2 regions of the Corallococcus sp. Z5C101001 genome follow, and region 2 is predicted to be linked to the other one. Evidence: riboswitches for the same ligand, from Rfam matches in the RefSeq annotation. Region 2 holds a riboswitch; the other holds the start of a gene.
What was found. A riboswitch is a leader RNA that binds a small molecule or an ion and turns the genes downstream of it on or off. The one in region 2 is predicted to bind cobalamin.

Region 1: another riboswitch for cobalamin. It lies ahead of FOF48_RS15730 (aspartate aminotransferase family protein); the one in region 2 lies ahead of FOF48_RS16300 (hypothetical protein).

Annotation. Positions count from the first base shown of each region.
Region 1 covers NZ_VKLU01000006.1:142,220-152,864, reverse strand. The annotation lists gene FOF48_RS15755 (thiolase family protein) at 1-9, opposite strand, end outside; gene FOF48_RS15750 (CoA-transferase subunit beta) at 40-813, opposite strand; gene FOF48_RS15745 (CoA transferase subunit A) at 803-1,711, opposite strand; gene FOF48_RS15740 (acetyl ornithine aminotransferase family protein) at 1,725-3,077, opposite strand; gene FOF48_RS15735 (aldehyde dehydrogenase family protein) at 3,091-4,650, opposite strand; gene FOF48_RS15730 (aspartate aminotransferase family protein) at 4,647-5,993, opposite strand; cobalamin riboswitch at 6,423-6,640, opposite strand; gene FOF48_RS15725 (acyl-CoA thioesterase) at 6,676-7,092, opposite strand; cobalamin riboswitch at 7,254-7,492, opposite strand; gene FOF48_RS15720 (hypothetical protein) at 7,574-8,383, shown strand; gene FOF48_RS15715 (type VI immunity family protein) at 8,380-9,297, shown strand; gene FOF48_RS15710 (TIGR04013 family B12-binding domain/radical SAM domain-containing protein) at 9,359-10,645, shown strand.
Region 2 covers NZ_VKLU01000006.1:282,540-293,184, reverse strand. The annotation lists gene FOF48_RS16310 (hypothetical protein) at 1-1,068, shown strand, start outside; gene FOF48_RS16305 (cell surface protein) at 1,092-1,766, shown strand; cobalamin riboswitch at 1,949-2,109, shown strand; gene FOF48_RS16300 (hypothetical protein) at 2,281-3,579, shown strand; gene FOF48_RS16295 (cell surface protein) at 3,579-4,340, shown strand; gene FOF48_RS16290 (ubiquinol-cytochrome c reductase iron-sulfur subunit) at 4,337-4,879, shown strand; gene FOF48_RS16285 (FHA domain-containing protein) at 5,055-6,749, shown strand; gene FOF48_RS37110 (serine/threonine-protein kinase) at 6,835-10,419, shown strand; gene FOF48_RS16270 (fused MFS/spermidine synthase) at 10,608-10,645, shown strand, end outside.

The DNA of each region.
Region 1 (10,645 bases), 140 kb from region 2:
GGACGACATGGGACTTGGGCTCCGGGGGACAGCGGGGACTCAGAGATACAGGCGCTTCGGATCCAGCTTCTCGCGCAGCAGGTGCAGCACCGCCGCGTCCGGTGACGCGCCCGTCTTCACCTCGGGCGCCACCTTGAGCGGCCAGCCGCAGGCGGCCTTCACCTGCTCCGGGGTGACGCCCGCGTACACCTCGGTGAGCACCGCCTCGCCCGTCTCGTCGAAGCTCAGCACGCCCAGGTCCGTGATGATGCGGGTGGGGCCGCCGCCGGGCATGCCCAGCTCCTTCCGGGAGCGCCCGTTCATGCGGTGGCCCGGGCTGGTGACGAAGTCGCAGCGCTCCACGAAGGTGCGCGGGCTCATCCGCATGATGATGAGCAGCCGCCGCGCATGGACCGCGATCTCACAGGCCCCGCCGCTGCCCGGCAGCCGGACCTTCGGGTTCGCGTAGTCGCCGATGACGGTGGTGTTGAGGTTTCCCCACCGGTCCACCTGCGCGCCGCCCAGGAAGCCCACTTCGATGTGTCCCCGCTGCAGCAGGCACTGGAAGATGTCCGCCTGCCCCACCACCGCGAGCGAGTCCGTCACCAGCGACGGGTCGCCAATGGACACCGGCAGCCGCTCCGGGATGGCGCCCACCGCGCCGGACTCGTAGATCATGAACAGGCCCGGCGCATGCGTGGCCCGCGCCAGGTTGCACGCGAGGTTCGGCAGGCCGATGCCCACGAACACCACGTCCCCGTCGTGCAGCTCGCGGGCGGCGCGGAACGCCATGCGCTCGCTGGCGCTGGCCGTCGTGGCCGCGTCAGTACCCATAGTCCACCCCCGCGCAAGGCCGGGGCTTCGCCCGCAGCTTGTCGAGCAACCCCGCCTCCAGCCGCTCCAGGTAGCCGCGCCGGTCCTTCACTCCGTGGACGAAGGCCTCCAGGTAGTCCTGGTACGTCTTCGGCTGGCGCGAGATGTCCTCCCACTTCACATAGAAGTCGTTGTCCCGGTCGTGGAAGCCCTGCACGAAGCTGGGGTGGCAGCCCCAGGGCTCATGCACCACGTGGCTGACGATGATGCCGGGCACCACGGTGCGGTTCGGATCCGCGCGGATGACCTCCGTGGGGACGATCTCCTCCGCCACGACCACGACCCGCTTCGCCGCGAAGGCCGCTTCCTTCTGGGAGCCCAGCAGCCCCCACACCTGCGCGTTGCCCTCCCGGTCCGCGCGCTGGCAGTGGAGGACGGTCACGTCCGGGTTCAGCGCGGGCACCGTGGCCAGCTCCCGCCCGGTGTACGGACAGCGCACGGTGCGGATGTTCGTGTTCACCCGCGCGATGTCGCCGCCGAAGTAGTTGTCGAGCGGCCAGAACGGCAGCCCCGCCGCCGCCGCTTGCAGGCGCGACAGCAGCCCGAAGTGCGAGTACTCCTCCAGCTCCAGCCGCTCGGCGCAGCCCGCCTCGCTGCGGCGCCGGAGCGCGTGCAGGCTGCCCACGCCCGGGTTGCCGGCCCAGCTGAACACCAGCCGCTTCACGCAGCCGGCTTCGATGAGCTGGTCGTAGACGAGGTCCGGCGTGAGCCGGATGGCGGTGAGGTTGCGCCGGCCCTGGCGGATGATTTCGTGTCCCGCCGCGAAGCAGATGAGGTGGGTGAAGCCATCGATGACGATTGAGTCGCCATCGTGCACGGAGGCCGCGATGGCCTCCTTCATCGAACAGAGCTTGTCCATGGCCGCGCTCCCCTCAGCTCCCCTTCATGCCGTGCCGGACATCCAGCTCCTGGAGGCACGCGCCCAGCACTCCCAGCATCACGTCCACCTCGTGCCGGCCCACCACCAGCGGGGGCGCGAAGCGGATGGTGGACTTGCCGCACGACAGCAGCAGCAGGCCCTTCTGGAACGCCAGCTGCTCCAGGTCCGCCACGTACGCGCTCGCGGGCTCCCGGGTGTTCGGGTGCACGAACTCGGCGCCCACCATCAGGCCCACGCCGCGTACGTCGCCGATGACGGGGTGTCCGCGCTGGAGCGCCTTGAGGCCCGATTGGAGGTGCTCGCCCGTGTCCCGCACGCTGTCCAGCAGGCCCTCCACGACGTCCAGCGTGGCGAGCGCGGCGGCGCAGCACACCGGGTTGCCGCCGTAGGTGCTGCCGTGGGAGCCGCGCGGCCAGGTCATCACCGCTTCGCGCGCGATGATGGCCCCCAGCGGCATCCCGGACGCGATGCCCTTGGCGGACAGCAGGATGTCCGGCATCACCCCGAAGTGCTCCGCCGCGAACATCCGTCCGGTGCGGCCGATGCCGGACTGCACCTCGTCGAACACCAGCAGGATGCCGTGCGCGTCGCACAGCCGGCGCAGGTCCTGGAGGAAGCCCGCGGACGGCACCACGTAGCCGCCCTCGCCCAGGATGGGCTCCACGAAGATGGCGGCCACCTCGCGCGGGTCCACGTGGTTGACGAACCAGTCCGTCTCCAGCAGGCGCACCGGGTTGCAGGCGTCGCCGCACGCGCCGGGCGCGCAGCCGTTCGCGCAGCGGTACGGGTTGGCGTAGGGGATGTGCAGCACGCCCGGCAGCAGCGGGCCGAAGAACGCGCGCTGGGCCACCTTGGAGGAGTTGAGGGAGATGGCGCCGTAGGTGCGGCCGTGGAAGCCGCCCTTGAAGGCGATGATGGTCTGCCGGCGCGTGTGGTGGCGCGCGAGCTTGAGCGCGCCCTCCACGGCCTCGGTGCCGGAGTTGGTGAGGAAGACCTTCTTGGGGCCCATCTCCGGCAGGTAGTTCGCCAGCCGCTCACAGAGGCGCGAGAAGCCGTCGTAGTAGAAGTCCGTGCCGCAGATGTGGAGGAAGCGGCCCGCGGCCTCCTGGATGGCCTTCACCACGTGCGGGTGCGCGTGCCCCGTGGCGGCCACGGCGATGCCCGCCATGAAGTCCAGGAAGCGGTTGCCGTCCACGTCGTGGACCCACGGCCCCTCGCCGCGCTCCACCACCAGGGGGTACTCCTTGATGTACGACGGCGAGGTGTAGCGCTTGTCCAGGTCGATGATGGCCCGGGCGTTGGGCCCCGGGGGCGCGACCTTCACTTCGGGATAGAGCGGGTGCATGGGGTCTTCCAGGTCAACCCATCCGGGTCTGGGACTGCTCGCGCATGAACTGCGAGACGTAATAGGGACCGCAGCCGCCCTTGCCGCTGGAGCCGCTGGCCTTCCAGCCGCAGAAGGGCTGCACGCCGGGCCACGCGCCCGTCGTCGCGCCCGTGCGGCGGTTGGCGTAGAGCACCCCGGCGTCCGCGCGGGCCATGAACGCCTCCACGGTGGCCGGGTCCTCGCTGAAGATGCCGGCGGTGAGGCCGTAGGCGCTGTCGTTGAGCCGCGCCAGCGCCTCGTCCAGCGTGCGGAAGGTCGCCACGCCGACGAAGGGCAGGAACAGCTCGTCGCGCATCAGCCGGTGGTCGTGCGGCAGCTCCACCACCGTGGGCGCGACGAAGTGGCCGTGCGAGAGCGACGCGTCCAGGGCCGGTGCGCCGCCGCCCGCGTGCACGGTGCCGTCGCGCCGCGCCTCCGCCACGGCCTCTTCGAAGCGGCGGACGGAGGCCGCGTTGATGACCGGCCCCATGAAGACGGACGCGAGCGCGGGGTCCCCCACCACCGTGTCGCGGGCCTTCCGGGCCAGCCGTTCGAGGAAGTCGCGGCGCACGTCCTCGTGCACGTAGATGCGCGACAGCGCGCTGCACTTCTGGCCGGACATCCCGAACGCCGAGCGGTGGCAGCCCTCCACCGCCGCCTCCAGGTCCGCGTCCTTGCAGACAACGGTCGCGTTCTTCCCGCCCAGCTCCAGCAGCGCGGGCCGCACGTGCTCCGCGGTGAGCTGGCGGTGGATCTCCATGCCCACCGTGCTGCTGCCGGTGAAGGCCACGCCGTCCACCGCGGGGTGGCGCACCAGCGCCGCGCCCAGGCGTTCGCCCTCGCCGTGCACCACCTGGAACACGCCGTCCGGCAGGCCCGCGTCCTTCAAGGCGTGGAAGAGGCCGTCCGCGCAACCCGGGGCCTCCTCGCTGGGCTTGAGGATGACGGCGTTGCCGCCCAGCAGCGCGCCCGCGCTCATCCCCGCCGCCAGCGCGAGCGGGAAGTTGAAGGGGGAGATGACGACGAAGACGCCGTAGGGGCGCAGCACGCTGCGCGTGTCCTCGCGGGGAGACAGGCGCGCCATGGGGAGGTGGAAGCCGCGCGCGGACTCCACCTGCCCGGCGTAGTAGCGCAGCAGGTCCGCGGCCTCCTCCACGTCGCCCAGGGCCTCCAGCCGGTTCTTGCCCACCTCCAGCGTCATCCCCGCCGCCAGCTCCCACCGGCGCTCGGAGATGAGGTCGGCGGCGCGGCGCAGGATTTGGACGCGCTCCTCCCACGCGGTGGCGCCCCACGCGCGCTGGGCGTCCTTCGCCGCGCGCACCACGCGGCCCACCTCGCCGGGCGCGGTGCGGTGGAAGCGCCCGATGATTTCGGAGGGCCGCGTGGGGTTGCGGCTGTCCAGCAGGTCCCCGCTGTGGTGCGCCTTGCCGGCGATCCACGACGGGTACTCCGCGCCCAGGCGCGCGCGCACCGTGGCGAGCGCGGCGTCGAAGCGCGCGTGCAGCTCCGTCAGGTCCGCGTCCAGCACCGAATAGGTGATGCGAAAGGTCATGGCCGCTCCAGGAAACGGGTCAGGCCCCGGGCGAGCAGGTCCACCAGCTCGTCCACCTGGGGCTCGGTGATGATCAACGGCGGGCCCACCATCACCAGGTCGCCGTTCGTCCCGTCGGCGTGGCCGGTGTTGGGCCAGAGGATGAGCCCCAGCGCGAACAGCTCCGCGAGCAGCCCCTCCACGGCCCTGCGCGCGCGAGGGAAGGGCCGCTTCGTGGCCTTGTCCTCCACCAGCTCCACGCCCGCCATCAGCCCCACGCCCTGCACGGAGCCCACGTGGGGCAGGGGCAGCAGGACCTCTCGCAGCCGGCGTTGCAGGTAGGCGCCCACGCGCTCCGCGTGCGCCACCAGGTCGTGCCGTTCGTAGTAGTCCAGCACCGCGAGCCCCGCGGCCGTCATGCACGGCGCCTGGAGGTACGTCTGCGCGTGCATGAAGCCGCCGGAGCCCCGGCGCAGCTCCTCCAGGTGGTCCTCGCGCACCAGCACCGCGCTCAGGGGCGCGTAGCCACCGCTCAGCCCCTTGCCCATCACGAGCACGTCCGGGGTGAAGTCCATGAGGTCGCTCGCGAAGAAGCGGCCGGTGCGCCCGCAGCCGCACATGACCTCGTCGGCGATCATCAGGATGCCGTGGCGCCGGCAGACGGCCGACACCGCCTCGAAGTAGCCGGGCGGCGGTACGGACGCTCCCGCCGATGAACCGATGACGGGCTCCGCCACGAACGCGGCGAGCGTGTCGGGGCCCGCGCGCTGGATGGCCTCCTCCAGGTGCCGCGCGTAGTGCGCCGCCCCGTCGCGCGCGTAGTCCTCCAGGCCGCAGCGGTAGGGGTAGGGCGCGGGCGTGGTGACGACCTGGGACAGCATGGGGCCGAAGAACGTCTGGTAGTGCGGCCGTCCGGACATGGACAGCGCGTAGAGCGTGTTGCCGTGGTAGCCGGGCACGCGCGTGATGACGCGCGAGCGCTGGGGCTGTCCGCGCTCCACCCAGAGCTGCCGGGCGAACTTCACCGCCGCCTCGATGGCCTCCGAACCGGAGCCCAGGAAGGCCGCGCGCTTGAGTCCCTGGGGCGCGTGTTCGCACAGCCGGGTGGCCAGGGCCTCCGTCACCTCGGTGGTGAAGTGGGTGCCGTTGACGTACGCGACCTGGAGGAGCTGTTCATGGACGCGGTCCGCGACCTCGCGGTTGCCATGGCCCACGCTGGCCACCAGCGCGCCCGCGGAGCCGTCCAGGTAGCGGCGGCCCTGCGCGCCGTACAGGTAGATGCCCTGGCCGTGGGTCACGACGGGGAACTCGCGCGACAGGTTGCGCAGGAGCACGTTCCCGTCCGGGTAGCGGATGGCGTTCAAAGACAGACGTCTCCCCAGGCGGCGCGCGTGGAGGGCGCGCTCGCGGTGGATGAAAGGAATTGAGAGGAGGAATGCGCGAAGAGGCGTCAGGCGCGCCGCGCCCGGGGCCTCCCGTGCCGTGTCTGGCTTCCGCGTCCTGTCACTGCTTCGCGCTGTCTTCGCCGCACTCCACGCATCGCTCGTCCTAACGGGCGACCCGCGTCGCCCGGCCAGTGACCCACGAAGGAGGAGGCGAGGTGTCCCGGTGCGACGCCGCGCACCCGGGCCATGGACGGGCCCGAAGACACCGACCCCCACCCCCGCGGGTGGCTGGAGACACGAAGGGAGAAGGGGAGTGTGCCGAGGCGAAAATCCCTGTGAAGACAGGGGCTTGCGCTCGGACCTTCCCGCCCTCCCTCGGGGCTCCAGGTCGAACCGTCCGTGGATGTCTCCCACGGGCCGGATGCGGGCAGGTCTTCGGGCTTGTGAGCGCGTCCGGCGTGAGGCGGGCCGGGGTTCCTACTGGCCGTCACTTCCCGGGGCCCACACGGGCTCCAGTGTCATGGACGGCGGTCGTTCTCACCTACCGCTGCGGGGCAGCCCCGGATTCGGACCGGGTTCCCTTTTCAGCCTGGGTAAACCCAGGCACCAGCATGGCGTCGTCTATACGCCCGGCTTGTTTCAGGTGTCAAGGCAATGTCTGTCATGTCTGGTTCTCCGGCGCGAGCGGCGGCACCGCGGTGGGACGCCGCTCCGCGTCGAGCGCGACCAGGATGAAGCGCCCGCGCGTGCACAGCAGGCGCGCGCCGGACAGCAGGTCCTCCGAGTAGAGCTCCACGTCCACGGTGAGGGAGGTGCGGCCGGTGGCGACGACGCGGCCCACCAGCTCCACCAGCTGGCCCTGGCGCACGGGGGTGTGGAAGTCCACGCGTTCGCTGGACGCGGTGACGACGGTGCGTCGCGCGTAGCGGCTGGCGGTGATGAACGCGGACATGTCCATCAGCCGCAGCGCCTGTCCGCCGAAGAGCGTGCCGTAGTGGTTGGTCTGGTCGGGGAAGACCATGTCCACCATGCGGGTCTCGGTGGCGGACGGAGGGAGGGGAGAAGAAGGGGACGTCATGGCAAGGACTCCTGGCGTGCGGTGCCGCCAGCGCCGAGCGCCGTCGGATCCGGGACACACGGCTCCCGGGCCCGGGACGCGGGCGGTGGCGGACGCACGGGACCGCGAGGGATGACCGGACCTTCCCGCGAGGGGCCGGGGTACCGCCCTGTCGGAGACGATCCTCCGCAGGGGCCGAAGGCAGGTTTTCGGACTCGTGGGCGTGCTTCCGGAGCGCTCCCCACCTGATGGGGATGCCTCCGTGGCGTCTACTGGCCGTCGCTTCCCAGTCCGACTCCGGACCAGTGCGTGTGACAGCGTTCGTTCCCACTCACCGCTGCGGGGCAGCTCCGGATTCGCACCGGATTCCCTTGCTAAACCTCGCGGACTCCCGCGAGGCACCGTCGGCGGGAGGCACGCTAGCCGCGCGGTTCACATCCGCCAAGTGTCCACGAGTGCGTTGGGTTGAAGGCGCTCGCGCTTTCGTGCGAGGAGGCACGACGTGACTCCTCTCCGAAGGATGTGGTGGCTGTGCTGCCTCCTGTGGACTGCGTGCGCGGGGCCGGAGGTGAGGGCGCCCCGGAGCTATTCACAGGCGTCGATGGACTCCGCGACGGCCGGATGTCTGCGAAGCCCGGCGTGCGCGTCGCAGGTGGGTGAGGACGCGGTGCTGCCGTGGCTGTCGCGGGCGGCCGCGCGGGCCGGCCAGGCCGCCGCGATGATGCGCCTGTGGGAAGCGGCGGAGGTGGCGCGCGTGGAGCGGGTGCTGGTGGAGTGCGCGAAGCAGGCGAACTTCGAAGTGAACGAGCGGATGCTGGGGCCGGGGAAGCGGACCTCGCCGGAGGTGTGCCGGGAGAAGGTGGTGGACGCGAATGGGCGACAGGTGACGCGGGCGATGCAACTGGGAGAGGCCAAGCACGCGGCGGCACTGGAGTGCGTGCAGCGGGCCCTGGGTGACACGGACGCGGGGCGGTTCAGCCTGGAGCCGCGCTACCTGCGGGACGCGAAGACAGGGCGGATACGGTGGTTGGACCCGGAGGAGGTGGCGCGGTGGCTCGCGGCCGGGCAGTTCCACCTGCTGGTGGGGAGCATCGCGCCCGATGTGGTGCTGCACGCGCTCGGGAACCCCCTGAAGGTCCAGGCCCTCTACGACTTCAAGTTCCCGTGCCCGGCGACCAACGATGCCAGATGGGACACCTATCCGCCGGCAAGCCCCTTCGCCGACAGGCCGCAGAATGCTGTGTACCAGGACCTCTTGGCGAGCGAACGGGCCCCTCTCCTGGTATCCCCCAACATGGGAATCACCCAATGAACGAGCAGGTGCCGACAGTTCGTGAATCGATGGAGATTGAAGGGACGACCGTGGTCCTCATGAGGGAGGGGATCAGCATCGCCTTCTATCTGCGCGCGCCTCACGAAGAGATCGCTCCTGCCCTCTGGCGTGCGCAGGAGCGCTACCGGCGGGCCGTCGAACCGCGACGGCTGCGCTGGTTCTGGGATTGCTACACCGGAGACTGGCCGGAGCTGGATGCGGAGGGAGAGGCGGAGCTCCAGAAGCGGATCCTGAGCCCCTCTTGCTTCGTTGAGGCAAACGAGCTGTCGCACTCCGCGACGGGAGTCGCATTCAGGTATCACGGGAGAGGAAGTGACTCGGCCAGCTTCCACGAGGCCTATCCGGAGAGCACTTGCACGCTGGAGTTCCGGCTGCCCACCGAGTTCCTGGCCGAGCGCGGGCCGGAGTGGATCCGTGCGCTGGCCATCGACCTGGGCCGTGCGCTGCCCTGGGACTCAGGGCATGCGGGCCTGTCGCTCGAAGTGCATGCCTGGACCCGGACCCTCACGCCGCTGCTGCGCGAAACCACCCGGCGCCATCCGGGCTTCGACCTGAACCAGTTGGACCAACTCGCGCTGCACCTGGGCACGAAGGTCCGCGCCCCCGCATGGCTCACCTTCCTGGGCCCGCCCGTGTTGCAGGAGCTGGGCGGCGCGGAGGGACTGCGCTCCCGGCTGCACGCTCCCGCGACCCAGGTCCAGTCACTCTCCCCGGACCGGGCCGTCGTCTCGTTGGGCCCCGCGCCCGAAGCAGGGGATCTGGACGCGGGTGACACACTGCCCGCGTACCGCGAGCTCGCCCGCGTGCTGGAGCCCTGGCTCTACGCACACCGGGGCTCCTGGGGGGACCTCACCGAAGCCGAGGTCCGCCAGTGGGAGCGCCGCTTCCTCTGACCGCGCACCGGCCGAGCGTGCCCCGTCGCACGCGGGCCCTGTGGCATCATCCCGGGCCGCCATGTCGCTGACGCCTCGCAAGGTCTCGCTCGTCCTGAGCTACCAGTACCCGGGCAAGTACGCCTTCACCGTGCTCGCCGGCGCCGTGGAGGCCGACCCCGCGCTCTCCGACGTGTCGCTGCACTTCCCGCGCAGCCGCGAGGCCCTGCTGGACACCGTGCGCGAGCGCGCGGACGCGGGCGACACCGTCGTCGCCGCGTGGTCCTTCTACTCCGCCAGCTTCGGCCCCTCCGTGGAGGAGCTGCACTGGGTGCGCGAACGGCTGGAGGGCCGCGACGTGCTCTGCATCGCGGGCGGCGTGCACGCCACCGCGGAGACGCTTCAGACGCTCCAGGCCGGCTTCGACCTCGTCGCCGTGGGCGAGGGCGAACACACCCTGCGCGCCCTGCTCGTCCGCGTCCTCCAGGGCGAGGACCCGCGCACGACGCACGGCACCGCGCACCTGAAGGACGGCAAGCTCGTGCAGCACGGTCACGGCGAGGGCGTGCGCCTGGACGACTTCCCCCCGTTCGCCGCGAAGCACGTGAAGTTCGGCGCCATCGAGATCACGCGCGGCTGCATCTACGCCTGCCGCTTCTGCCAGACGCCCTTCATGAGCAAGGCGCGCTTCCGGCACCGCTCCGTGCCCAACATCGCCCGGTGGGCGCGCGAGCTGCGCCTCGCGGGCCGCCGCGACCTGCGCTTCATCACCCCCACGTCCATGTCCTACGGCACCCCGGACGAGACCGTGAACCTGGCCGCGGTGGAGGACCTGCTCGCCGCCGTGACGGAGGCCATGGCCCCGGACGGGCGCATCTACTACGGCACCTTCCCGTCGGAGGTTCGCCCGGAGCACGTCACGCCAGAGGCCCTGGCGCTGCTCAAGCGCTACGTGGCCAACGACAACCTCATCATCGGCGGCCAGTCCGGCTCCGAGCGCATCCTCCAGGCCACCCGGCGCGGCCACGACGTGGAGACCGTGGTGCGCGCCGCGCGGCTCGCGGTGGAGGGCGGCTTCGTCCCCAACGTGGACTTCATCCTGGGCCTGCCCGGCGAGGAGCCCGCGGACGTGGACGCCACCCTGGACCTGATGCAGCGGCTGTCCGACCTGGGCGCGCGCGTGCACGGCCACACCTTCATGCCGCTGCCCGGCACGCCGTTCCGCGACGCGCCGCCCGGCCGGCTGGACGCGCGCACCCGGCAGCGCCTGGACTGGCTCGCGTCCCAGGGCCGCCTGTACGGCCACTGGAAGCAGCAGGGCGTGCTCGCGGAGGCCATCGCCGCCCGCAGACAGCCGCGCGCCCGGTAG
Region 2 (10,645 bases):
ACCATCGACGCGGGCACGGATGCCGGCACCACCGACGCGGGCACGGACGCTGGCTCCGACCCGTGCGCGAGCGCGGCCTACGACCCGAAGCTGGGCACGCTTCAGCTCCAGGCGGGCTTCGTGGCCGGTGAGGCCGCGCCGCTGCCTGCCTCCGCGGGCCCGGTGGGCGTCACGCCCGGACCCACGTACTCGCTCTACACGGTGGTGTCGGTCGGCTATGTCGGCCCGCATGCGCTGTACTCGCTGGGCACGTGGCCGCAGGTGACGCTGGGCGCGACGCCGCTCTTCGACGTGGCCGCGCCCGCCGACCGGGGCCCTTCCACGTCGCTCTTCCTCAGCTCCTTCGTGGAGTCGGACGGCCAGCGCATCCTCACGGGGTACACGAAGTCCGGCGCGGGCTTCCCGGGCTCCGTGGGGGTCTATGACACCGTGACGCCTGCCTCCTCCGTCTACTTCTCCGCGCCCAGCAACTTCTCCGCGGGTGTCGTGCCGGGCGCGTTCCTCATCAACGGCGGCGGCCTGGACACGGTGTCGGCCGGCCTGGGCATCTACGCGCTGAAGACGGATACCTCGCCGTTCACCGCCCTGAAGGTCGGAACGCTCCCGCCCGACACGGATGGCAGCGGCTTCACCGCCGTGTCCACCAACGGCGTCGCGATGCTCGGCTACTACTCCGGCACCACCTACCTCAACGAGGGCCGCGCGGTGGCCCCCGCGGCGATTGCCCAGGCGCTCTCCTCGGGCACCCCGTTCGCCGTGGCGGACGCGCCCGCGCTCGCCGTGGGCTCCAACTTCGTCGCCGCCGCGGGTCAGGGCGAGGGCGTGGCGGTGCTTCGCGGCGACTACGTTCCGCCCAACTACAACTTCGCCGGGACGGACATCTCGCGCTTCGCCTTCACCGTGACCAACGCCGGCGCGACCGTCACCGTCGGCGCCCGTCAGCCGGTCCTCGTCTACGCGGACCAGTGCACGAGCGTGACCGGCATCACCTCCATTGGCGCGGACCTGCTCGTGGCCGTGGATGACAAGAACGGCGCGCGGCTGGTCCGCATCCAGCAGGCCCCGTGATGACCCTCATCCGGAGAACACCCATGAAGACCCTTCTCTCGAAGCGGTTCGCGATGGGGCTCGCCGCGCTCCTGTCCGTGGCGTGCGGTGGTGAGGACTCGCCGGACCGCTTCCAGGACCAGGCGCTGGTCGGGGATCCGTTCGCGGACCGCATCGTGTCCTTCACGCCCGGCGCCGGCGCGGGCTTCGGTCAGAGCCAGCTGCCGGGCATCGTGCTCGGGCCTCCGCAGGGCGCTGGCGCGGGTTCGGGCTCGCTGGACGTGCTGTCGCTCGGACGCAACGGCGTCATCATCCTGGAGTTCACCGACATCGCGGTGACGGATGGGCCGGGCGTGGACCTGCTCGTGTTCGAGAACGCGTTCCTCAAGCCCAGCGGCAAGCCGTTCGCGGAGACGGGCGTCGTGGCCGTCAGCGACGACGGCGTCACCTGGCACGAGTTCCCGTGCGCGTCCTCCGACGTGGCGAACGACTTCCCGGGCTGCGCGGGCGTGAAGCCCGTGTACTCGAGCCCCGGCAATGGCATCTCGCCCACCGACCCGGCCGTGGCGGGGGGAGATGGCTTCGACCTGGCGGACGTCGGCCTCACCCGCGCGCGCTTCGTGCGCATCCGCGACTCCGGCGCCAATGGCTACGCGGGCATCAGCGGCGGCTTCGACCTGGACGCCGTCGCCGTGGTGAACGGCGTGCAGCTGCCGTAGTCCGCGACGCGCGGCGGGACCCGGGACCGTTCTCCACCGGACGGTCCCGGGCGCCGCGTGCCCATCCCGTGGATTCGGGGTGGGGGAGGCTTCCCGGGTGGGAGCGCCGGGATGACACGCCCGCCTCCCTCCTGGTGCCGCGGTGGAGCCCTCGCCGCATTGACATTGACCCGGGGGCGCCATAGTCCCGCCCCGTCATCGATGCCATCGCGCCATGGGGCGTGAGGGCGTCCAGGGAACCCGGTGTGAGTCCGGGACTGCCCCGCAGCGGTGAGCAGGGACGGTGTTCGCAAGCACCCCGTCCTCGTGAGTCCGAAGACCTGGCGACGACCCGGTGTCCTCCTCCCATTCGGGGAGGGCCCGGACACAGACCGGAACCTCCGCGGGGAGCTGACGGCGAAGACAGGACTCCAGGTCGCGCCGCGCGACAGGAGCTCCAGCGCCTTCGTGCCCGTCCCGCCTCCCGCCAGGAAGCCCCGCCGCCTCCACGCGGCGGGCAAGGAACGAGGACACGATGCGGACCGACACGAAGCGGGTGGGCGCGAAGGGCCAGCGCGCGGCGCTGATGGGCGCCCTGCTGGCGGTGGTGCTGGGCGGGACAGGCTGCGGCGACAACGAGTGCGAGGACGCCGCCGAGTGCCGCGACCAGGCCCCGATTTCGGAAGGCCGGTCCTGGATGTGCGTGGAGAACAAGTGCGTCCCGGTGGACATCGTTCCCGACGCGGGCACGGATTCCGGCACCGACGCGGGTCCTGGCTCGGACGCGGGGACGGACGCCGGGACGGATGCGGGCACGGACGGCGGCACCGACGCGTGCGACGCCGTGCCGCGCGAGGCGAAGCTGGGCACGCTCCAGCTCCAGGCGGGCTTCACCGTGCTGGAGGCCGCGTCCCTGTCCCCGAACGTGGTCGCGGTGGTGGCCACGCCCGGCCCCACGTATTCGCTCTTCGCGCTGCGCACGACGGCCACGGGCCGCGACTTCTTCGCGCTGGGCACCTGGCCGGAGGTGAAGCTGGGGGAGGCCGCGCTCGAGACCGTGCTCGCTCCCGCGGATCGCGCCGACGCCGCGAACACCTTCCCGTCCTACTTCCTGGCCTATGACGGCGCGCGGCTGCTCGCGGGCTACACGAAGCCGGCCGCGGGCTTCCCGGGCAGCGTCGCGGTGGTGGAGCCGTCCTCGCGGGACGCCGCCCTCTACCTGAGCGCGCCGGGCAACTACTCCGCCGCGGGCATGGCCGACGCGTTCTTCATCAACGGCGGGGGGCTGGACACGGTGTCGTCCGGCCTGGGCGTCTACGCGCTGGTGACCTCCGCGAAGCCCTACGCCGCCGTGAAGGTGGCGGACTTCCCCGCGCAGGTGGGCGCCAGCGGCTTCACCGCTGTCTCCGCGAACAACATCGCGGTGTTCGGCTACTCGGCGGCGGACACGTACGTGAACGTGGCCCACGCCGTGTCGTACGCGAAGCTGGGCGAGGCGCTGGCCTCGCGCACGCCGGTGGTGCTCGCGAACGAGCCGCGCCTGGAGGTGGGCAGCGACTTCAACGCCGCCACGGGCTTCGGCAATGGCGTGGCGGTGGTGCGCGGCGGCTACGGCGCCACGGCGGGCTTCGGCGTCACCGACGTGTCCCGCTTCTCGCTCACGCCGGGCCTGGGCGGCGGCCAGCCCCTCAGCGTGGGAGCGCGTGAGGCGGTGCTCACCGTCGTGGACAGGTGCACGTCCGTGGACCTGCTGTCGTCGCTGGGCTCGGACCTGCTCGTAGGCGTGACGGACATCCACGGCCGCCGCCTCGTGCGCATCCGGCAGGGCCCGTGATGCGGCGCCTGCTGCTCGCGCTCGGCGCGCTGCTGGCCCTGGGCGCGTGCACCGGCGACCCCGACATGCCGCCGCCCGCGGAGGACAGCGTGGACGCCGGGACGGACGCCGGAGCGGCTTCCGATGCCGGCACCGAAGCGGATGCCGGCACGGACGCCGGTGTCGACGCGGGCACGCGGCCCGTGGATCCGTTCGCGGACCGGGTGACGGCGTACCACTTCGGAGACTTCGCCGGCTTCGGGCAGGACCGCTTCCCGGCGGTTGTCTTGGGGCCTCCGGCGGGGGCGGGGCAGTTCGCGGGCTCGCTCGACGTGCTGTCGCTGGGGCGGGGCGGCTCCATCACCCTGGAGTTCACCGACCTGGTCGCGGTGGACGGCCCGGGCGTGGACCTGCTCGTGTTCGAGAACGCGTTCCAGAAGATTGGCGGCGACATCTTCGCGGAGACGGCCACCGTGTCCGTCAGCGACGACGGCGTCACGTGGTTCGACTTCCCCTGCGACCCCACCGACAAGGACGGGGGCTACCCGGGCTGCGCCGGCACGCATCCGGTGCTCTCGAGCCCCGACAATGGCGTCTCCCCCATCGACCCGGCCGTGGCGGGCGGGGACGGCTATGACCTGGCGGACGTGGGCCTTGCCCGCGCGCGCTTCGTCCGCCTCACCGACACGGGGCTCAACAGCTACGGCGGCACCTCCGGCGGCTTCGACCTGGATGCGCTCGCCGTGGTGAATGGCCAGCTGGCCGACGGCGGCACCCCGTGAGCAAACCCCCGCTCCATTCGCCTCGGGAGCACGTGGAGGCGGGTGGGGTGGATCGCCGTCAGGCGCTCTGCACGCTCCTGCGCGGCACCTGTGCCCTGGCCGCGCTGGGGTGCGGTGGCGACTGGCGCGAGGCCGTGGTGCTGCCCGGTCCGGACGCCGTGCCCGACGCGGGCCCGGCCGGGTGCGGTGACACGGGCCTGCCGGGACCGCCGGAGGAGGGCTGGGTGGAGGTCCCCCTCGCGGACCATCCCGCCCTGCGCGAGCCCGGGGGAAGTGACCGCGTCCGCGTCCCCTCCGCCCTCCTGGACGTGGTGGTCGTGCACGCGGCGGACGGCTGCTACCGGGCGGTGTGGCGCACGTGCACCCACGGCGACTGCGCGGTGGCCTGGGACGGGACCCTGGGGCTGGTGGAGTGCCCCTGCCACGGGTCGCGCTTCGGCCTGGAGGGGCAGGTCCTCCGGGGGCCCGCGACCCGGCCCCTCGCCGCCTATCGCACCCTGCGCGTGGGTGATTCGCTCTTCATCCTTCGCCCCAGGTGAAGTCCATCCTTCGCCCCAGGTGAAGTCCGACCCCGGGTCTCCACCACATCGGGTGCCCGGGAGGGCATGACGCGACGCGAGAGGGCGTCCGAGGCCTTGCCCGGACGCCCGTATTCCACGGGAAAGCGTCTCGGACTCTCGGAAGATTGGGAGGTCGTGTAATGTCGTGCGCCCGATGTGGCAGATCATCATCAACGGGCCCGGCTACTTCGACACGTCGTACGACCTGCCGGAGGGCGTCACCAGCCTCGGCCGGGCCGACGAGAACGACATCGTGCTGGGCGGTGACCTCGTGTCGCGCCGGCACGCTCGCCTGTACGTCGAAGGTGACGTGCTGCGCATCGAGGACCTGGGCAGTCGCAACGGCAGCCGGGTGAACGGCGCGCCGCTGCAGGGCAGCAAGAACCTGGGTGCGGGCGACACGGTGGCGCTGGGGGAGAACACCCTGGCGGTGCGCCAGCCGCACACGGTGGAGAACGCCGCCACGGAGATGATGGACCTGGGCGCGGGCGGCGTCGTGCGCTTCGGGCACGGCACGGACGTGGGCCCCTCCGTGCTGCTGGCGAAGAACGTGAAGGACGCGGAGGTGCTCCGCCTGCTGGACAACGTGGGGCCGCTGCCGTTCGACGACGCGTTCTCCGGCCCCTCGCCCGTGCCCACGGGCTCCGCGGTCGCCAGCCCTCGCGTGTCGTACGAGACGCTGGTGCTGCTGGTGCACGCGGCGGAGGCGCTGGCCACCGCGCGCACGCTGACCGCGTTCCTGGAGTCCGCGATGGACCGGCTCCTGGAGCGCACCGACGCGACGACGGCGGTGGTGCTGCTCAAGCACGCCACGGGGCCGCTGGTGCCCGCGGCCGTGCGCCACCGGGGGCGGCTCGCCAAGGGCGAGGTGCCCGTGTCGGACGCCATCGTGGACGAGGCCCTCCGCCAGGGCCGCGCGCTCGCGGTGGGCGACGTGCGCGATGATCGCCGCTTCGCCGGACGCGAGAGCGTCATCATGTACGGCGTGGACCGGGTGCTGTGCATCCCCATCGGCACCGAGCCGCCCTTCGCGGGCGTGCTCTACGTCAACGTCCCCGGCGAGGGGGACACCAGCCTGGAGCTGATGCTGGACGCCTGCACCGCGGTGGCCCACCTGGTGGCCAGCGGCGTGCAGCGCTTCGCCGTGCGCGACGGCTCCGGCACGGACCGGATGCGGCGCAACCTGGAGCGCTTCCACTCGCCGGAGGTGGCCGAGCGCCGCGCCGCCGAGGCCCAGCGCGTGGGGGGCAAGCTGCCCGGGCTGGAGGAGAAGAACCTCACCGTGCTGCACGCGGAGCTGGCGGACTTCGGCGCCGTGATTGGCCGGCTGGGCGCGGCGCGGGCCACGCAGCTGCTCAACGACTTCCACGCGCGCATGAGCGGCATCGTCTTCAGCTTCGAGGCCACCGTGGAGGGCTTCCTCGGCGAGTCCATGCGCGCGCTCTTCGGCGTGCCCTACGCGAAGGGCGACGACGCGGTGCGCGCCGTGCGGGCCGCCCTGGCGCTGCGCTCGGACTGGGAGCGGGGCATGGCCCGCCGGCCGCAAGACGAGCGCTGCGACCTGAGGATCGCGCTGCACTCCACCAAGGCGCTGGTGGGGATGATCGGCACCGAGGCGCGCACCGAGTACACCGCCGTGGGCGAGGGAATGGGGGTCGCGGGCTGGCTGGCCTCCACCGCTGGTCCCGGGCAGGTGCTGATGACCGGCAAGCTGCTGGCGGCCACCGGGGCCCGCTTCGACGTGATGCCCCTGGGCGAGCGGGTGGTGCGTCCCCCTCGGGACAAGGTGGCCGTCTTCGAGGTGATTGAAGAGGACATGGGCATGCTGACCAACCCCGGTATCCGGTGAGGCAGCCGGCGCGGCCGGTTGACCGGTTGAAGCGGGGCCCCTGCTCGGGGTTCAATGCGCTTTCCGTGGTGGACCCCCGCACCGCATGAGCTCTTCGACCCAGCCCGCCCGATTGCGTCCCTTCCGGCCGCAGCCCTTCGGCCGGTACACGCTCCTGTCGCACCTGGCCACCGGCGGCATGGGGGAGATCTACCTCGCCCGCCTGGAGGGCGCGCAGGGCTTCGAGAAGCTGTGCGTCATCAAGAAGATCCTCCCGCAGTTCGCGGAGGATCAGGACTTCGTCGAGCGCTTCGTCGGTGAGGCGCGCACGCTGGTGCGGCTGGGGCACGGCTCCATCGCGCAGGTGCTGGACATGGGCGTGCACGAGGGCGAGGCCTACATGGCCCTCGAGTACGTGGACGGCAAGGACCTGCGCAAGGTGGCCGCGCGCGTGCGCGACCGGCAGACGCCGCTGCCGCTCACGTTCGTGCTCTACGTCATGGGCCGGGTGCTGGACGCGCTCGCGTACGCGCACCGCAAGCGGGACGAGGAAGAGAAGGAGCTGAAGCTCGTCCACCGGGACATCTCCCCCCAGAACATCCTCATCTCCTACGAGGGGGAGGTGAAGGTCATCGACTTCGGCCTGGCGAAGAGCCGGCTGTCGGCGGCGAAGACGAACCCGAGCATCATCCTGGGCAAGTTCCTCTACATGTCGCCCGAGCAGGCCCGGCACCAGCCGGTGGACCGGCGCAGCGACCTGTACGCGGTGGGCCTGTGCCTGTACGAGCTCATCTCCGGCAAGAACCCCTTCGACGCGATGCCACCGGGCGAGCTGATGTCCGTGGTGGCGAACCCGAAGGTGGCGCCGCTCAGTGAAGCGGAGCCGCTGACGCCGCCGGCGGTGTCGCAGCTGGTGGCGAAGGCGCTGGCGGTGGAGCCGGGCCAGCGCTTCCAGACGGCGGAGGAGTTCCGCGGGCGCCTCCAGGCGTGCCTGATGGAGATCGACACCAGCGCCGGCCCGGAGAGCGTCAGCCGCTTCATGCGCGACCTCTTCTCCGCGGACTACCAGTCCGAGCGCCGCCTGCTGACGACCCTGCGCGAGGTGCCGCGCGACGTGAGGGCCAGCGGCACGTACGAGGCGCTGGGCCCCGCGCCCCGGCCCACGATGCCGGCCACGCTGCCGCCGAAGACCATCCGCCTGGATGGCCCGGTGGAGCCCCTGTCCTTCCACCCCACGCCCCGCAGCCGCGAGGACGGCGGCGGCGCGCGCGACGACGGTGAGACGCGCCCCGGCGTGATGGTGGATGAGTCCACCCGGCCCGCGTTCCCGGTGGAGGCGCTGGAGGAGGCGGCCCGCGCGAGGGCGCGGCCCAGCCCCACGTCCTCGGAGCCGTCGCCCACGGTGGAGGTCCGCCACGACGCGATGGAGCGGCCCACCATCCTCGAGGGGCTCCCGGCCATCCGCCTCCCCTCGGACCGCCCCGCCGCGGTGGAGGCCCCGCCCCCGCCGCTGACCGGCGAGCCCACCGCGCCCCGCGCGGAGGCGCTGCCTCGGTCGGAGGCAGCGCTCGCGGAGCCCACCGCGCCCCGCGCCACGGCCCTGCCGTATTCGGACCCGGGGCTGTCCGCGCGCGCCGCGCCGCCCGTGCCGGAGGTGCAGGTGTCGCGGCCGGCCGCGGACGCCAGCGACCGTGGGGGCTCGCTGCCCTTCTCGGATTCGGTGGGGCCCCGGGGCGTGCCGCCCGTGGCGTCGACTCCGCCCGCCCGTCCGGTGGATGGACCCGTCCCCTTCGTTCCGGCGGATGCGTCGCGTCCGGTGGCGCCGCCGCCCATGCCGTTCGCGGACCCCGGCCCGGCGCGGTTCGATACTTCGGGGGAATCGCTGCCGTTCATGGAGCCGCCGCCCCCGCCGGACGGCCCGTTGCTCGACGATGAGGAGCTTCCCGAGAGCCCCTATCCCTGGCCGGAGCCTCGCGGCGAGGACGGCCGCTCCGCGGGAGCCGAGCTTCGCGCCCCGGAGTCCGCGCGCGCGGCCGAAGTGGCCCGCCCCTTCGAGCCTCCGCGTCCCCCCGAGCCCCGTGTTCCGGAAGGCCAGCGCCCCACCGCCGCCATGCCGTCCCTGGCGTCGCGCCCGGGCGTGACGACGCCGTCGAACGGCAGCAGGCCGGCGCCCCCGCCCCCCGAACCCCTGCCGAGCTTCGAGTCCGTGCGCTCCTCGGAGTCCTCACGCGGCTTCGACGCGCCCCGGGCCTCCGAGTCCCGTGTCCCGGAAGGTCAGCGCCCCACCGCCGCGATGCCGTCCTTGTCGTCGTCGCCGCGCCCCGGCGCGATGACGCCGTCGAATGGCAGCCGGCCGGTGCCGCCGCACGCCGCGCCCACCATCCAGGTTCCCTCCATCCAGTCCGGAGGAGGTTCCTCCCGCTCCAGCGCCTCCGACGAGTTGGAGACCCCGGACTCCGAACCGGTGGACTCCGGTCCGGTCCCCCGTCCGACGATGCAGGACACGCGGCCGTCGGAGGAGCTGGTCTCGGTGGATGCGCAGGCCCTGGAGTCGGACTCCAGCGTGCCGTACATCTCCGCGGATCCAGACGACGCCGTGGCCGCGCGCGAGGGGGATGGAGACACGCACCCCCGCATCCCGATGCCCCGCGCCTCCCGGCGCGAGGACGCCCAGGCGCGCGTGGTGCTGGACGATGCGCTCCTGCGCGAGTCGAGCGCCGCGGGCCGCCGCGAGCCCGACACCGGCCCCACGGGGCCCGCGCGCGGACGCACGGGGTCGCGCCGCGCCGTGCGCGGTTCGTCGCCGGGCACGCCGGTCGCGCGTTCGAGCACCTCCTCGGGCATGCGAGCAGTCTCCGCTCGCCCGGCGCCCGCCGCGGAGCCGGACGAGTCGTCCACCTCGCGTTCGTCGCGCGACGAGACGCGCCGCAAGGCCATGCCCGTGCGGCCGGAGCCCGCGGAGCCGGTCCGCGCCTCCCGCCGCGAGCCGGTGCCGCCGGTCCAGAAGAAGGGCGGTGTGCTGCGCTCGGTGCTGGTGTTCACGCTCCTGGCGTTCGTGGCGCTGTCCATCGTGGGCATGGGGCTCTACTTCATCCCCGAGATGCGCGTGGCCGTGGGCCTGGAGCACTCGAGGACGATGACGCCGCCTCCGCCCATGCCGGTGCAGCAGGTCCCCACGCGTCCCGCGGCGCTCCCGGGGCATCCGCCCGTGACGCCCCCCGGCCAGGACGTCGCCGAGGCACCCCCGGCCGAGCCGACGCAGCCGGCAGCGGACGCCAAGGCGCCCCCGGCCGCGCCGGTCGTGCCTCCGCCCACGCTGGCGTCCGACGATCTGCTCGCCCCCGACGAGTCGTCCGCGAGTGAGGAGGCTCCCACGCCGCGCGCACCCACTCCGAAGAAGCCGCCCCCGTCACGCCCTCCCAAGCGCGGCCCCCCTTCGCGCGCGGCCGCCAAGGACCTCAACGCGCCCAGCGCGTTGGACCTGGAGTGGGCCCAGACACGGTCGCTCTTCCTGTCGATCAAGCGGCGTCACGGGTGCGAGGTCATGCAGATGCAGTGCAACCTCTTCGAGAAGCTGGCGGACGACATCAACGAGAGCGCCGAGAGCGGCGGGGGCAACGACGCCTCGCTCCTCAAGCGCGTGCGTGACATGCACGAGAAGCTGAAGGTCACGCAGCAGTCCCAGGGGTAGGCCCGCCACGCCCGGGCCTGCCGCCACCGCCCGCTCGCAGCCCGTCAGGGATTCCCCCTCGAGCGTGAAGGCCCGCCCGCCTGCCTCACTCCAGGGCGGCGTGGGTTGACAGGGATGTCACCCCGGCGGGAAACACCATGAGCGCGGGGCCCCTGTTCCGTCGTGTCTCCCCCCGCCACCGAGGCCGCATGGTGCGCTACGCCGTCGCCATCTTCACCAGCGCCTT